Regions from separate parts of the Acetatifactor aquisgranensis genome, predicted to be linked through region 2. Evidence: predicted binding sites of a transcription regulator. Region 2 holds the regulator's gene; the other holds the start of a gene.
The links. The regulator Rex, encoded in region 2, represses fermentation and respiration genes when NADH is low (regulators of the CRP and FNR family bind a similar motif). The targets are predictions, from matches to a motif close to ATTGTTAANTANTTAACAAT.
Positions count from the first base shown of each region.

Region 1: NFS35_RS19915 (DUF3796 domain-containing protein) is a predicted target of Rex. The motif match lies at 3,602-3,621, and genes of this name have one in related genera.

Region 1 covers NZ_CALPDH010000025.1:49,171-56,833, forward strand. Annotated here, with positions in the region: gene NFS35_RS19895 (Type 1 glutamine amidotransferase-like domain-containing protein) at 259-984, opposite strand; gene NFS35_RS19900 (GNAT family N-acetyltransferase) at 992-1,564, opposite strand; gene NFS35_RS29095 (hypothetical protein) at 1,941-2,066, opposite strand; gene NFS35_RS19905 (hypothetical protein) at 2,402-2,941, shown strand; gene NFS35_RS19910 (helix-turn-helix transcriptional regulator) at 2,991-3,188, opposite strand; gene NFS35_RS19915 (DUF3796 domain-containing protein) at 3,181-3,531, opposite strand; partial or broken gene NFS35_RS19920 (transposase) at 3,738-4,071, opposite strand; gene NFS35_RS19925 (ABC transporter ATP-binding protein) at 4,286-6,139, opposite strand; gene NFS35_RS19930 (ABC transporter ATP-binding protein) at 6,173-7,663, opposite strand, start outside.
Region 2 covers NZ_CALPDH010000002.1:135,347-143,009, forward strand. Annotated here, with positions in the region: gene glyA (serine hydroxymethyltransferase) at 1-29, shown strand, start outside; gene NFS35_RS02315 (homoserine dehydrogenase) at 84-1,292, shown strand; gene NFS35_RS02320 (aspartate kinase) at 1,336-2,655, shown strand; gene NFS35_RS02325 (glycoside hydrolase family 3 protein) at 2,969-4,300, shown strand; gene NFS35_RS02330 (hypothetical protein) at 4,397-4,552, shown strand; gene NFS35_RS02335 (redox-sensing transcriptional repressor Rex) at 4,558-5,223, shown strand; gene NFS35_RS02340 (hypothetical protein) at 5,248-5,877, shown strand; gene NFS35_RS02345 (NAD(P)H-hydrate dehydratase) at 5,991-7,574, shown strand; gene alr (alanine racemase) at 7,564-7,663, shown strand, end outside.

The sequences.
Region 1 (7,663 bases), on a different contig from region 2:
TCTACGTCCAACAGGAAATCTCCCATTTTTTGCTGATACTTATGCCTTTCCAGTCCCGGTATGTGCCTTTCCGGATTCTGAGCCGGAAAGGCAGTATGGGGTCTGTTTTCTCAAAGAATAGGATTCCCTCATCCTCCTCAAACATAAGGCCCGCATGGAATTGAACACCGTTCCGTCCTCAACGCCCCATAGGGTGACCAAATGCACCGGCCCTGCCCCGAACACCGCGCCATTGTCCTGCCGCAGCCCCACTCTTTTTCAGCAGCCAGAGGAATGCTCCCAGGCCCCCGGCATTTCACCTGAATCACCGACAACCCACATTTGTTCCAATACCTTCCGGGACATCGGACAGACATTCCCATTGCTTATCAAAAGAATTCGCCCTAAATAGGTAACTTCCTTTTCCTTGACAAAAATAGCGCTTTCATCTTCCATAGCGCAGATAGGCAGATTCTGTTCCATGGAAATCTGCGACAAAATCTGCAGCAGCTCCCGGTTTTCCTGCGCTGCATGCGCCTTTATAGTAATATCGGCCAATCCCAGCCCCTCATAAGGCACATGGGATTCCCATATGTCCAGGGCCCGTTTTGCCATGTTGCCCGCGCCTGCGCTCACCCCTAAAACAGCAACGGCGCTTTTGCGGATTCCATCCCATATGTCTTTGTCGCGAATCAGCTGAAACTGCCGGACCCCATGGCCGCCCATCAGAAAGATGCAGGACGCCTCCTGAATAAGCCGCCTGGCATCATCCACAGCCGTCCTGCCGTCAATCACGCTGTATCGCCCAAAGGGCATGCCGCATTCCTCAAACATGGCATGCATTCCGGCGGAGTCGCTGTCATTCCTCTCATAATCGGATGGCCATGCGCTTACAAAAACAAGGCTATCCCGGACAGCCAGCTCTTCCCGGAGCCGTTCCGCAATGCCAACCGGAAAATGATGGGTCGGAAAACCGCTGAAAAATCCTAAAAATCGAGCATGCATCCCTGACCTAGCCCTCCCTGAAAAAATCTTCCGCCAATATTGCATACATTACCTTGTCAAATATTCCATTGTTGCATTTACATCCCTGCCGCAATGTCCCCTCCCACTTCATGCCGGCCTTTTCCTGCATTTTACCGGAAGCCGGATTTTCATTTGCATGCCAGGCATAGATTCGGTTCATCCCGACTTCTCGAAAGAAAAACTCGATGACCCTTTTGGTCGCCTCCGTCATCAGGCCCTGATTCCACCAGCTCCGCCCGATCTCACATGCTAATTCGACCTGGCGCAGCTCATCGTCCGGATGCATTCCGAAATATCGTCCGATCACTTCTCCAGTCTCCTTTAGCTGAACGGCCCAGCTATAGCGGTCACTCTTCTCATACGCGCCCAGCCAGTTGTGCGTGAACATATTTGCGTTCGTCATCACATCCGCGATACAGTTCATTGGCGCATAATTTGTCCATTTCCAGACTTCTGTATCATTCCAGCAATTATAATAAATCTGTTCCAGGTCTTCTTTTTGAAATCGCCGCAATATCAGACGCGGTGTCTCCAGATATACAGTTCCCTTATGCGTCATCGCTTCTCTCCTACCTCCTGGCAAAATGGCTCGCGTTTGGACGCCGCTTTACTTAGATTCGACAAGTTCATCAGCCCCATGAAAAGCATCTATGGCATATCTTCATTCAAGCATGCACCGCTTTTGCGACTTACTTTCTCAACACAGAATGATATTACTTCTTCCTCCTGATATCTGGGGCTTATGGCTGCCCTGCGCCAGCTGATATTCCATATTTCCATCTGTTTCCAGGAGCCTTTTCTCCACTTCGTCACACACATAATAATATTGCCTCCCAATCTTGCGGTAATGGCAGTATGTGTTCAAAAAGCCCTTAACCTGCGTATATCAATATTCAGATATTGCCACCACATAGAAAAAAAGTCCGCACGCCTCGTCATCCCACCTTATGGTTGATATACTGCACTGCTGCTCTCCCATCCGTCTCCAATATCATTTTCGAAACGGAACCAGCGGTGCCGTGAAAACGCCGCCTGGCGATATCCCTGAAAGAATCGCCCATCAGCATGGCCTGCAGAAAGCTCAGAGCAGTGCCATGGGAGACGATCAATATCTTTTTACCTCGCCACTTCCATCGGTAGTGTCAATTACTACCCTATTTTCGTTGCTAAAACATTGATTTATTGGGAGTTTGCAATAAAAAGAGCATTGCCCTCCCTTTTTGATGTATAATGAGTTCACCACAGACCATTACCTCGAAAGGAGCCAATGCCCATGGACATTATACATTATCTGCTACAACTTATTCAATACCTTTATCAGCAAAACTGCTGGCTGATCATGTTCATCTGCAGATACATCCCACTCAGACAGTCCAAAGAACCGGAGGTTCAATATATGCCAGCAAAGCCAGTCAAAGCGAAAGAGCAGTGCCGTCTGGTCATGGAATGTCGCTCCAGTGGCCTGACAGACCACCAGTGGTGCAGGGAGAAAGGCATCTGCCCAGGTACATTCTACGGCCGGATGCGCAGGCTCCGCCAGAAAGGATATCAGGGCATACCGGAGCTGGTTCACAGCCAGCGTGTAAGCACAAAACAGGAGATTGTCAGGATAGAGCCTGACATCCGGCAGGGACGGGATGCCTCCCCCGCCTCTTTTGGAGACTGCGTGTCCGGCATTCTCGGTTCCAGCCATGGAACTATCCGTAGCCGGTGTGGTACTGCGCATCCCCAACGGGACAAATCCGGCGCTGCTGAGAGAAACCGTCCGCCTGATTGGAGGCGGATCATGTTAGGAGATATTTCGGCTACGGACGAGATTTATATCGTCTGCGGCTACTTAGTACAAAAGGGCCGTTACTCGGCCTTTTCTTTCACCTGTTCCGGCTTCTGCCTGCCCTCGGTGTACTCAACTACTTTGTCATTGTTAACCTATTAGTTACGATAATTGTTAAACATGGAAATAGATTTTGGCTTGTCTAACTTTCCTATTCTTCAACAGTAAAAATTTCCTCGATTGAAACATGAAATACCTTTGCAATGTTCCATGCCAAAACCAATGATGGATTATATTTACCCTTTTCAAGATTTCCAATTGTTTCTCTGCGAACTCCAACCAAATTTGCTAAATCTTCCTGTTTCATATCAAATCTTGCTCTGAACTCTTTTATCCTGTTCTTAATCATTTTTTGTATTAACCCTCTCTTTAATTTCTAAAGCAAAGGTAGAAAAAGCAAATATCGCTATTGAAATACCAAATCCTAATGCTGTTCCGGCAGCTAAAGGATTGCTGCTCATCTTAAAATAAGACAAGGCAAATGTAGCAGCAGTTGTAATGAAAAGATTAGCAAAGAAAGCCCATGAAGCACACCTTTTTATTGTATCAACAAACATTTCATCGGGAGTCACCCAAAAATACTCAAAAAATAGGACAAAAGCAAAAAACGATAGAAACAAAGGTTCGCTCCCAATCAATCCCCATACGCCTAACAAAGAAACAAATCCAATACAGCCATACCAATTTTTCATAATTCATTCTCCTTTTTTGTTTGTGGTATATTTCGCTCTTTATGTTATAAATATACCACGTTAGAAAATGAGTGTCAATAACTTATAAAGAGAAATATGAGGTATGAGAGGGATTCCGTAGTAGTCGGCATTCGTGGGAAAATCTAAACTTTTGGATTTTCCCACAATGCTTGTCTTTTGGGCTTTGTTTTTTGGTTCGGAATAGTGTGGTGCTGGCGGGGGCGCAGGAAGCTGTAGCAGGCGACCCAGAGGGCCAGGTCATAGCCGGGGGCACCATCGATGCTGTCGAAGCCGTTCGCAGGCCTGTAGGAGGCCTTGTAGGTGCGGTTGAGCCTTTCAGTCATCTGCCTGAAGGGACGGAGCTCCTTCGATACCTCGTCGCCATCGGTGAGGCCGGTGACCCGGGTGATGGTGAACCTGAACTTTTCGCCGAACTCATGGAAGAACTGCCGGGCGGGCCAGGGGGTAGGCGCTGTAGCCATCGGCGATGAAGCGGAAGCCTTCCGGGAGCTCCCTGAGGTGTCGGAAAGCCATGCGCAGGCGGCGGCTGTCCTGAGGGGAGAACCCGGCAATTTTTTACAACCACTATTTTGAAAAACCGCCCGCTGTTACCAGCACCGAACGGCTTTGGATATATCCCGGAGGGATACAATAGGTCTGCAAACTTACAAACATTGTATCATCTCCGGGAGTTTTCCGCCGCCTTGGCCCTGTCCGTCCCGTTCCCCCGCGGGGCAGGACGCTCGCAATCCGGTCAGTCCTTTTCCTCCACATTATAATATTTCGCCTGCGCATTCCACATCTTCGCGTAGCTCCCGCCTGCGGCGAAAAGGGCTTCATGGCTTCCCTGCTCCGCGATTTTACCGTCTTCAAAAACAATTATATGGTCGCAGAACCGGCAGCTTGCCATCCTGTGGGAAATATAGACGCTGGTTCTGCCCTGTACCATTTCACGGAACCTGGCATAGACTTCCGCCTCCGCCTTCGGATCCAGTGCAGCCGTGGGCTCGTCCAGAATCACCACCGGCGCGTCCCTGTAGAGGGCACGGGCCAGCGCCAGCTTCTGGGCCTCTCCGCCGCTGATTTCCACGCCGTCCCCCATGTCCTTGTAGAGATAGGCGTCCAGCCCTCCGGGCATCCCGCGCACCATGGAGCCCGCCTCCGCCTGCTCCAGCACCTCCCAGATCCTCGTCTCATTCCGCTCTCTCCCCGCCGTGACATTCTCCCACACCGGGAAGGCGAACAGCTTGAAATCCTGGAACACCACTCCGAACAGGCTTCTGTACTCCTCTTCGTCATACTTGCGGATGTCCACGCCGTTCAGGGTGATGCGCCCGCTGGCAGGCTCATACAGGCGGCATAAAAGCTTGATGAAGGTGGTCTTCCCGGCGCCGTTCCGGCCCACCACCGCCAGCTTCCCCCTGACCCGAATCCTGCAGTCCACATCCTTCAGCACCAGCTTCTCCGTGCCCGGGTACCGGAAGCTCACATGCTCAAAGGCAATCTCATACTCTCCATCCGTGCGCTTTTCCACCGGGATGGAGCCCTTCACATGCAGATTCTCCGTGTCCAGAAAGGCCAGGAACTCCTCCATATAAGTACATATCTTCTGCAGATCCCCGTGGACTGCGATCAAGGTGAAACAGGCTCCCCCGAACTGGTGCAGCGCCCCCACGTACTGGGTAAAAGCCCCCACTGTCACAGCCCCTGTGACCACCTTCAGAGCCGCCAGCAGATAGGCTCCCACAATGAAGACGCTGTCCACCAGCCTGTTGGCATTACCCTGTTTCCTCTCCACATCACAGGCATCGGAAAAATGTCCCCAGGATTTCTTCAGAAAGACGGAGAGATTCTCCAGAATCATATCCTGCATGCCATAGATGCGAATCATCTTTCCCGCCTTGAAGTTGCCCAGCACTTGCTGGGTCAGGTACATCACCCGGTCTTCCACACCCGTATGGGACTCGAAAAGCGCCCTCCGCTCTTCCGCGAACCGCCGGAACGCCCTGTATGCGCCGAATACCGTCCCCGCCATCATCCCCGCCAGCAGCGCCGCCGAGGGCACCGGCGACGCAAGGGCTCCCAGGACGCCGAACCCCGCCCCTGGCTTTCTCAGGCACAGATGCGCCACAAGGGAAACAGAAAGCAATAGATTCACAATCGCTTTCAGAATCTCATAATAATGATACAGCAATGTCCCCAGGCCGCCCTGCATGTCCGATGTGCGCTCCGAAAACAGAAGCTTCTCCGCCACCTCCGGTCTCTCCATGGTCTCATAATCCATGGAAAAAGCTTTTCTGCGCAGCCAGACATAGAACACCAGCCAGATTTTCCTTTGAAGACATTGTAGTCGTCTTTGAATCAGCCGCGAAGCCAGGCCGAAGAACAGATTCGCCAGCAGCAGCATGAGCGCCGCTCCGGCTGCCTGACGGTATTGTCCCGCCAACAGGGCGTCCACCAGCCCCGCCGTCAGGAACAGCCCGATATAAATCTGCCCCAGGGAAAGAACCAAATCCAGCAGATACATAGGAATCACGATGGAATCTTCGGCATGGATCATTTTCAGCAGCCGAAAGCCTGTCTTATGAATGGATCGGAATGTATTCATGACTACTCCTTTTTCACTTATTCCGGGCACCCGTCAGACAGATGCCATTCCTTCCGGAACCCTGTCCACAGATTCCGGATTCTTCTGGTAGTATCTGGCCTGCAGGGCAAAAAGCTCGGCGTAGGGCCCGCCTTCCCTCATCAGGCTCTCATGGCTCCCCTCCTGGACGATCCGCCCTTCTTCCAGGAAAATGATCCTGTCGCAGAACCGGGTGGAGCTCAGCCTGTGGGAGATGAAGACCGCTGTTTTCCCCTGAATCATCTCGTCATATTTTTCATACATCTCGCTCTCCGCGATTGGATCCAGGGCGGCAGTGGGCTCGTCCAGGATAACTACAGGTGCGTCTTTATACAGTGCCCTGGCCAGCATCAGCTTCTGCAGCTCCCCTCCGGAGAACGTGACGCCCTCCGGATCCATATCCTTGTCCATGCTGGTCTGCTCTTTCTTCGGCAGCGACTGCACCCGTTCCAGGAGCCCCGCGTCCTCCAGGCTCTTGCGCAGCCTGGGGCCATCCTCCTCCCCCGCCTTTACACAGGTCACATTCTCCGCCACAGGGAAGGCAAAAGTGAACACGTCCTGGAACACCACGGCGAACTCTCGAAAGACCTCTCTCTGGGACAGATCCTGAAGCTCCTGTCCGTCCAGGCAGACCTTTCCGGAAGTGGGGCGGTACAGTCCGCACAGAAGTTTGATCAGCGTTGTCTTCCCGGCTCCGTTCAGCCCCACCAGCGCCAGCTTCTCCCCGGCCCGGATCGTCAGGTTCAGGTCATGGATCGTATCCTCTCCGGAATGCCCTTCTTCCGGGCATTCCATGTTCCCTTCATACCGGAAACAGACATGCTCCAGCCGTATCTCATGGAGCTTTCCCGCCCGCTTCGGCCCCGGTTTCCCCTCTTCCACGATTCCGTATGACATGAAGTCTCGATAATTTTTAATTATTTTTTCGTTTTTCGCCAGATTGATCACCGCTTCCAGAAAACCTCTCACCCAGTTCTCAAACCCCGCTATAATCCCCAGATACAGCAGAAAAGCCGAGAGAGCCAGTCTGCCCGCCGCCATCCGGCCAAGGAGCCATCCGTAGACCGCCACGTTCCTGGCAAAGGAGAGCAGATGGTTCGCGATGCCCGCTGCCGTATACCCCTTCTCCTGCCAGTCCAGCAAAGAGACGCTTCTCTCTATCATCTGATAGAACGTCTTCAGGAACCATTTGTCCATCCCGTACATCCGGATGTCTTTCCCGTTTTGGGGGACAATGGATTCCCTCCTTAAGTACTGGAATCCGCTCCACTTTCCATCTATCTCATCCTCTGCCCGGAGGGCGCGCTTTTCCGCCACCCCATGGAACCATGTGACCAGGAGGGTCTGGGACACCAGAAGGAGCAGCAGAAAGATGCTTTCCCGGCCCACAATGGCCCCATAGACCACAAGGCCGCACAGATTGAGCAACAGGTTCCAGAAGCTCTTGGCATAGGCTTCTATGCCGAAGTGATTCCCATTGTATACATTCCGCTTCGCCGCTTCCCA
Region 2 (7,663 bases):
CTTTGACGGATAAATATCCTTTGGATTAAGCTTTCGGGCGAAGGCTTTCTTCTGAGGGAGAGGGCTGGAAGAGGAGAAGAACGATGATAAAAATAGCAGTGCTGGGATACGGAACCGTAGGCAGCGGCGTCGTGGAGGTCATTGAGCGCCACAACAGTCTGCTCAGTGAGCGGCTCAGAGAGAAAATCGCCGTCAAGTATATTTTGGATCTCAGGGATTTCCCGGGAGATACCTATGAGGACAAGATAGTACATGATTACAGCACGATTTTGAATGACCCGGAGATAAGCATCCTGTGCGAGGTCATGGGAGGCGTCGGAGCCGCTTATCAGTTCACGAAGCAGGCGCTGGAGGCGGGAAAGAGCGTGTGCACCTCCAACAAGGAACTGGTTGCGAAGCATGGGGCCGAGCTTTTTGCAATTGCGGAGAGGATGCATTGCAACTATATGTTCGAGGCGAGCGTGGCGGGAGGCATTCCCATCATCCGCGCCATAGGCAGCGCGCTGTCCGCGGACAGAGTGGAGGCTGTCACAGGCATCCTGAACGGCACTACCAACTATATCCTGACCAAGATGGAAAAAGAGGGAGCGGATTACGCGGACGTCTTGAAGCAGGCCCAGGAGCTGGGTTATGCGGAGCGCAATCCCGAGGCTGACGTGGAGGGGCTTGACGCGGGCAGAAAGATTGCGATATTGGCGGATATGCTGACCGGAAAGAATGTAAATCCTGATAAAGTCACTACAGAGGGCATCACAAAAATCACCAGTGCCGATTTCGCCTATGCGAAATCGGCGGGCATGACGATTAAGCTGCTGGCCAGATGCAGCGTCTCTGAGGACGGAAGCGTACAGGCGCTGGTGGCTCCTTTCATGCTGCCTGCGGACCATGCTTTGGGAAGAGTGGACGATGTGTTCAACGGTGTACTGGTCACCTGCACTATGCTGGGCGATGCCATGTTCGGCGGACAGGGGGCAGGCAAGCTTCCCACGGCCAGTGCGGTGGCGGCGGATGTGATGGACTGTGCGATGCATCCGGGCAGGACCGTGATGCGGGGCTGGTCTGAGGAGGAAGCAGAGCTTGCCGATGTGACAGAGACAGAAAGACGGTTTTTCGTGAGGATAAAGGCTTCGGCACTGGCAGACGTGCAGGCGGCTTTTGCGGGGAGCAGTCTTGTGGAGGCAGGGGGCGGAGAGGACTCAGGCCTTTTTGTCCCGGCGATGAAAGAGAAAGAATTCGACGCAAAGTGCGCGGCGCTTGGAGATGCAATCCTGAACAGGATACGTGTCGCGTAAGACAGAATCCATACAATAATAGGGGCAGTGAGGAGTGGGAAGAATGTCTAAGGTAGTGAAATTTGGCGGGAGCTCTCTGGCAAGCGCCGAGCAGTTTCGGAAAGTGGGGGACATTATCCGCAGCGATGGGGACAGGAGATATGTGGTGCCCTCCGCGCCGGGGAAGCGTTTCGACAAGGACAGCAAAGTGACGGATATGCTGTACGCCTGCTATGATACGGCGGAGGCCGGCAGAGATTTCAGGGAGGAGCTGTCGGCCATCAGGGCGAGGTACCAGGAGATTATCGACGGACTGGGGCTTTCCCTTAGTCTGGACGGAGAGTTTGAGACCATTGAGAAGAATTTCAAGGCAAAGGCGGGCCGGGATTATGCGGCATCCCGCGGCGAGTATCTGAACAGCATCATCATGGCGGCCTATCTGGAGTTTGAGTTCGTGGACGCGGCTGAGGTCATCCGGTTCGACGAGGACGGCGTTTTCAATGCGGAGAAGACCAACGGCACGCTGGCGGAGAGGCTCGCGGTCAGCAAATATGCGGTCATCCCCGGTTTCTATGGCGCGAAGCCGAGCGGGGAGATCAAGACTTTCTCCAGGGGGGGATCGGATATCACCGGCTCTATCGTGGCCAAGGCTGTCCAGGCGGATGTGTACGAGAACTGGACGGACGTATCGGGTTTCCTTGTGGCGGATCCGAGAATCATCGAAAATCCCAAGGGAATCGATGTGATTACATACAGGGAGCTGAGGGAGCTTTCCTATATGGGAGCCGGCGTCCTGCATGAGGAATCCATCTTCCCCGTGCGGCAGGAGAATATCCCCATCAATATCCGCAACACCAATTCCCCTGACGACAACGGCACATGGATCGTGGGGAGCACCTGTCAGAAGTCGAAATATGTCATCACCGGCATCGCCGGGAAAAAGGGCTTCTGCTGCATCAATATTGAGAAAGACAAGATGAATTCCGAGGTGGGCTTTGGCAGAAAGGTGCTGCAGGCTTTTGAGGAGAGCGACATTTCCTTTGAGCATGTGCCATCCGGCATCGATACTATGACGGTCTTTGTGCATCAGGATGAGTTCATGCACAAGGAGCAGAAAGTGGTGGCCAGCCTTTACCGTCTGGCGAAACCGGATTCCATCGAGATAGAGTCGGATCTGGCGCTGATTGCGGTAGTAGGCCGGGGCATGAAAGCCACAAGGGGAACCGCAGGGCGGATTTTCTCCGCGCTTTCCCATGTCAATGTCAATGTGAAGATGATTGACCAGGGTTCTTCCGAATTGAATATCATCATCGGCGTGACCAATGATGATTTCGAGGCGGCAATCAAGGCAATTTATGATATTTTCGTGTTGACCAATTTGTGAGTTTTATAAGTTTTGTAGAAAAATTTGGAAAATTCGTACAATGTGTTGACAGATGGAGACGGAAACAATATAATGAATATGTTATCCTTCCATTGATGTACAGAAGAATTAAAATGCGGAAAGCTTTTTATGTGCGAAAGAAACGAAATACAGAGGATGAAGTGGGAGAAAGCGAAGGAAATGGACGAAAGTTCATTTCCTTTCCTAATATATACGCACAGTCGCTAAAATATGTTATTTTGCATGAGGATACAAATTTGTGGTAGGGCGCACAAATCGTGGTAGGGCGCACAAATCGTGAGAGGACGCACAAATGGATAATAAAGATCAGCAGGAGAGACGGGAAGCAAGGAGAAAAAGGAGGCTCAGGAACCAGATTATGGTATATGCCGTGTTCCTGATATTGATTCTGGCGCTGGGCACAGGAATCGGGTACGGCGTTTTTGCCCTGATGAAGAACAGGAAAGCTGCTGAAGAAAAGGAACAGAGCAACCAGGCATTGATTGATGAGATGCTGGCCACAGAGGATAGTATCCCCGCCATAGAGCCGATTCCGGAATCCACACCGGAGCCGACGCCGGAGGTGGTGGAGCCCACCTGGGAAGAAAGGCTCGATACATATGTGGATGAACGGATTTCGGAGATGACGCTGGAAGATAAGGTGGCGGGTCTGTTCGTAGTGAAGCCGGAGGCGATTACCGGGGTCGGCACTGTGATACAGGCCGGGGACGGCACCAGACAGGCGCTGGAGGAACATGCTGTAGGAGGGCTTGTCTATTTCAGTGAGAATATACAATCGGAAGAACAGCTCAGGGAGATGCTGTCCAATACGGCACAGTATGCCAGATATCCTCTTTTTATAGCCGTGGATGAAGAGGGAGGAGTTGTTTCCCGGATAGGCTCTTCCATCGGGCCCCAAATAGACAGCGCAGAGAATATCGGAGCTACCGGGGATCCGGAAAATGCCTATCAGACGGGAGTGACTATCGGGACTTCTCTGTCGGGTCTGGGCTTTAATGTGGATTTCGCGCCGGTGGCAGATCTGGCGAATGTGGAGGGCAGTATCATGGAGGGGCGCTGCTATGGCTCGGATGTGTCCGTGGTGTCCAGTTTCGTGACATCCATGGTGCGCGGGCTGCAGGAGCAGAATGTGTCCGCCTGTCTGAAGCATTTCCCGGGAATGGGCAGTGCCATCCAGGACCCCCACGATGGAATGGCATCTACGGACAGGACAGAGGAGCAGTTCTGGGCGGAAGAACTGGCGGTGTTCCAGGCAGGGATTGACGCAGGGGCGGATATGGTGATGGTGGGCCATATGGCGGCACCGGCGCTGACAGGCGACAACAGCCCCGGCATCTTTTCCAAGGTTCTCGTGACGGATATCCTGAGGGAGCAGATGGGCTTTCAGGGAGTCGTCATTACGGATGCGCTGGACATGTCTGCCATCTCAGAGTATTACGCTGCGGACGAGGCATCTATCATGGCGGTTCTGGCAGGCTGCGACATGCTTCTGATGCCGGAGGATTACGATAAAGCGTATCAGGGTGTACTGGAAGCCGTTCGGAATGGGAATATCGATGAGGAACGCATCAATGATTCCCTGAGACGGATTTACCGCATCAAATATGCGGATATGGTACCGTGACCTTATTCAGGGCATGAAACGGCCGGATGGCCATAAATGCCATGTGCGCCCTGTGCACATGGTATCATGACCTTATTCAGGGCATGAAGCGGCCGGATGGCCATAAATGCCATGTGCGCCCTGCGCACATGGTATCATGACCTTATTCAGGGCATGAAGCGGCCGGATGGCCATAAATGCCATGTGCGTCCTGTGCACATGGTGGAGCAGGACGAAACCGGAGAGCTGTTTGCTGTACAAGGCTGGAGGTAAGGAACTTGGACGAAAAGGAAATTTCACAGGCTGTCATCGGACGTCTGCCCAGATATTTCCGTTATCTGGGAGAACTGAAGGATGAGGGCGTGGAGAGGATATCATCTCAGGATTTAAGCGCGCTGATGAAGGTGACCGCTTCCCAGATCCGGCAGGATTTCAATAATTTCGGAGGGTTTGGCCAGCAGGGCTATGGCTACAATGTGGAGTATCTCTACGATGAAATCGGCAAAATCCTGGGGCTGGACAGACGGCATAAGTTCGTCATAATCGGTGCGGGAAATCTGGGACGGGCGTTGGGAAATTATACCAATTTCGAGAGGCGGGGATTCATTTTCCGCGGCATGTTCGATTCGAATCCTGAACTGGTGGGCAGCCAGGTCCGTGGCATCGGGGTCATGCCTATGGAGGAGCTGGAGCGGTTCATCCAGGAGAATGACATCGATATCGCGGTGCTGGCCATTCCGAAAGCCAGCGCAGTGCCTGTGGCGGAGAGGCTGGTGAAGACCGGAATCCGGGCTATCTGGAATTTCGCCCATGTGGATCTGAATGTGCCGGAGGGGATTCAGGTGGAGAATGTCCATCTGTCCGACAGCCTTATGAAATTGTCATATAATATCAGCAGGTACCAAATGGAAGATAGGCATTTGGGAGAACAAAAGAGGGATTAGAACCCAGGAGGTGCATGGAAGAATATGAAGCATGAGGAGGATGAGCACAGAAGGGAGCTTTTTGAACAGGCATTGAAAGGGAAGCATATACCCGTTCTGACTCTGGACAATAAGTGGTATCAGCTTTTGAATGGGGAGGCCAGGGAAGGTGTAGCCCGGCTGGAGGGAGAGCTGAATGCCCTTTTGAAGCAGCAGGGCAAGCTGAATAACGAGGTAAAGGAAATCAAACGGCTGAAGAAACGCCTGATGGGAGAGATCGTTTCCATGATGGGGGATGATGAGCAGCGCGATGACTCGGAGAATGCCCAGAAGACGGAGCAGAACAAGCGCCTTGTGGAGGAATGCAATGAAAAGCTGGAGAACTGTCAGGATGAACTTTTGGAGCTGCCCAGGGAAATCGAAAGGGTGAATTTCCAGCTGATGCTTGCTACCATGGATTGGTGCTATGATATCATGGCGGTGAATACCGAAAGTATCCAACAGACCGAAGAATGGATATCGGAAATCCGCGTAGAACTGAAGAAGAGACTGGTCAGGAAACAGGAGATGGAGCGGCATAATCATGCTATCTACAGTTATATGCATGATGTGTTCGGGGCTGAGGTAGTGGATATCTTTGACATGCACCATGATTTGGACGGACAGGATATGTGAGCACAGAAGAGAAAAGGGATTTTGGGATTGAAACGGACTGATTGCGGGACTGTGGCGGCAACAGTCTGTTTTGTTGTACAAACGGGATTTTGAGGCGGAACAGGAGGTGCTGTATGAAATATCTGGTGTCGGCGTCTGAGATGAGAGAATACGACAGTAATACGATAGAGAAGACAGGGATACCTGCATGCGTCCTGATGGAGCGGGCGGCCCTGGCGGCAGCGGAGATGATAGAGGAGCGCTGCGCGGGGCGGAGCGGCAGGCGGCATGTGCTGGTCATGGCCGGAATGGGCAATAACGGCGGCGACGGACTGGCCGTGGCGAGGCTTTTGAGCGAAAAGGACTATCAGGTGGAGGTCTGGCTGGTGGGAGATGAGGCAAAAGCTTCCGCCCGGTGGATACAGCAGAGAGAGATTCTGAGGAATTATCCTGTGGAATGTACAGACAGGCCGAAGCGGCAGGAATACGCGGTGCTGGTGGACGCCCTGTTCGGCGTAGGGCTGTCCAGAGCGGTGGAGGGCATATATGGGGAGGCTGTGGATGTCTTCCGGAATCTTGAGGGCTGGAGGCTCGCGCTCGACATGCCCAGCGGCATAGATACGGACACGGGCAGGATTCTGGGCCGTGCCGTGGAGGCGGACGCCACGGTGACGTTTGGCTTCTGCAAGCGGGGACTGGTGCTGTATCCGGGGTGCGGATATGCCGGGGAAGTGAGGATTGCCGACATCGGTATTTCGTCCAGGAGCTTTTATGGCGGGAAGCCCGGGATGTTCGCCTATGACGAGGACATTTCCGCACTTTTGCCAGAGCGGGACGGCGGCGGGAATAAGGGCACTTTCGGAAAGGTTCTGCTGGTTGCGGGAAGCGTGAACATGGCAGGCGCCGCAGTGCTGGCGGCAAAGGCTGCCTACCGGACAGGAGCGGGGATGGTAAAGGTCATCACGCCGCCGGAGAACAGGATTATCTTGCAGCAGGCTGTGCCCGAGGCGCTTCTGGGAACCTGTGGGGATCTGGAGGCGGGTATGGCGTGGGCGGATGTGATAGCCATCGGCCCGGGGCTTGGTAAGAACAGGGAGGCGCTTGCCTGTCTGGAACAGGTTATCCGGGAGGGCGGGAAACCTCTGCTGGTGGACGCGGACGGCCTGAACCTGCTCTCGGAACAGCCGGAATTATTTGAACGACTGGCAAGCCAGGGCAAAGCGGGCCGCACCATTCTGCTGACGCCCCATGTGGGGGAGATGGCAAGGCTCCTGGGATGTTCTGTCGCCGACTGCAAGGCAGACCTGCCTGCCGCAGGCGGCGCGTTGGCGGCAGGCCTGGGCGCCGTGGTGGCGGCAAAGGACGCGCGGACTTTCATCTGCGGGCAGGAACGGGAAACTTGCGTGAACCTGAGCGGAAACGACGGCATGGCCACGGCGGGGAGCGGCGATGTGCTGACCGGAATCGTGGCGGCTCTTCTGGCGCAGGGAATGGAGGGGTTTGAGGCGGCAGCCGTGGGAGCCTATGTCCACGGCAGGGCAGGGGATTATGTGGCGGCGAAGATTGGCCCCTATGCCTGCACCGCGGGAGACATTGCGGAGGCTGCGGCAGTCGTCTGCGGGCGTCCGTCTGTTCGACCGAACCCTCCCGGGGAAGATATCGTCAGAGATACGGAAATGAGCGCCTGTCGGATATGGGGGGTTCAGAATGGATTATGAGAGAACGCCTGCCTGCTGCCAGAGGGTGTGGGCAGAGGTGAATCTGGATGTAATAGAGGCGAATCTTTGGGGCGTGAAAGAGCGACTGG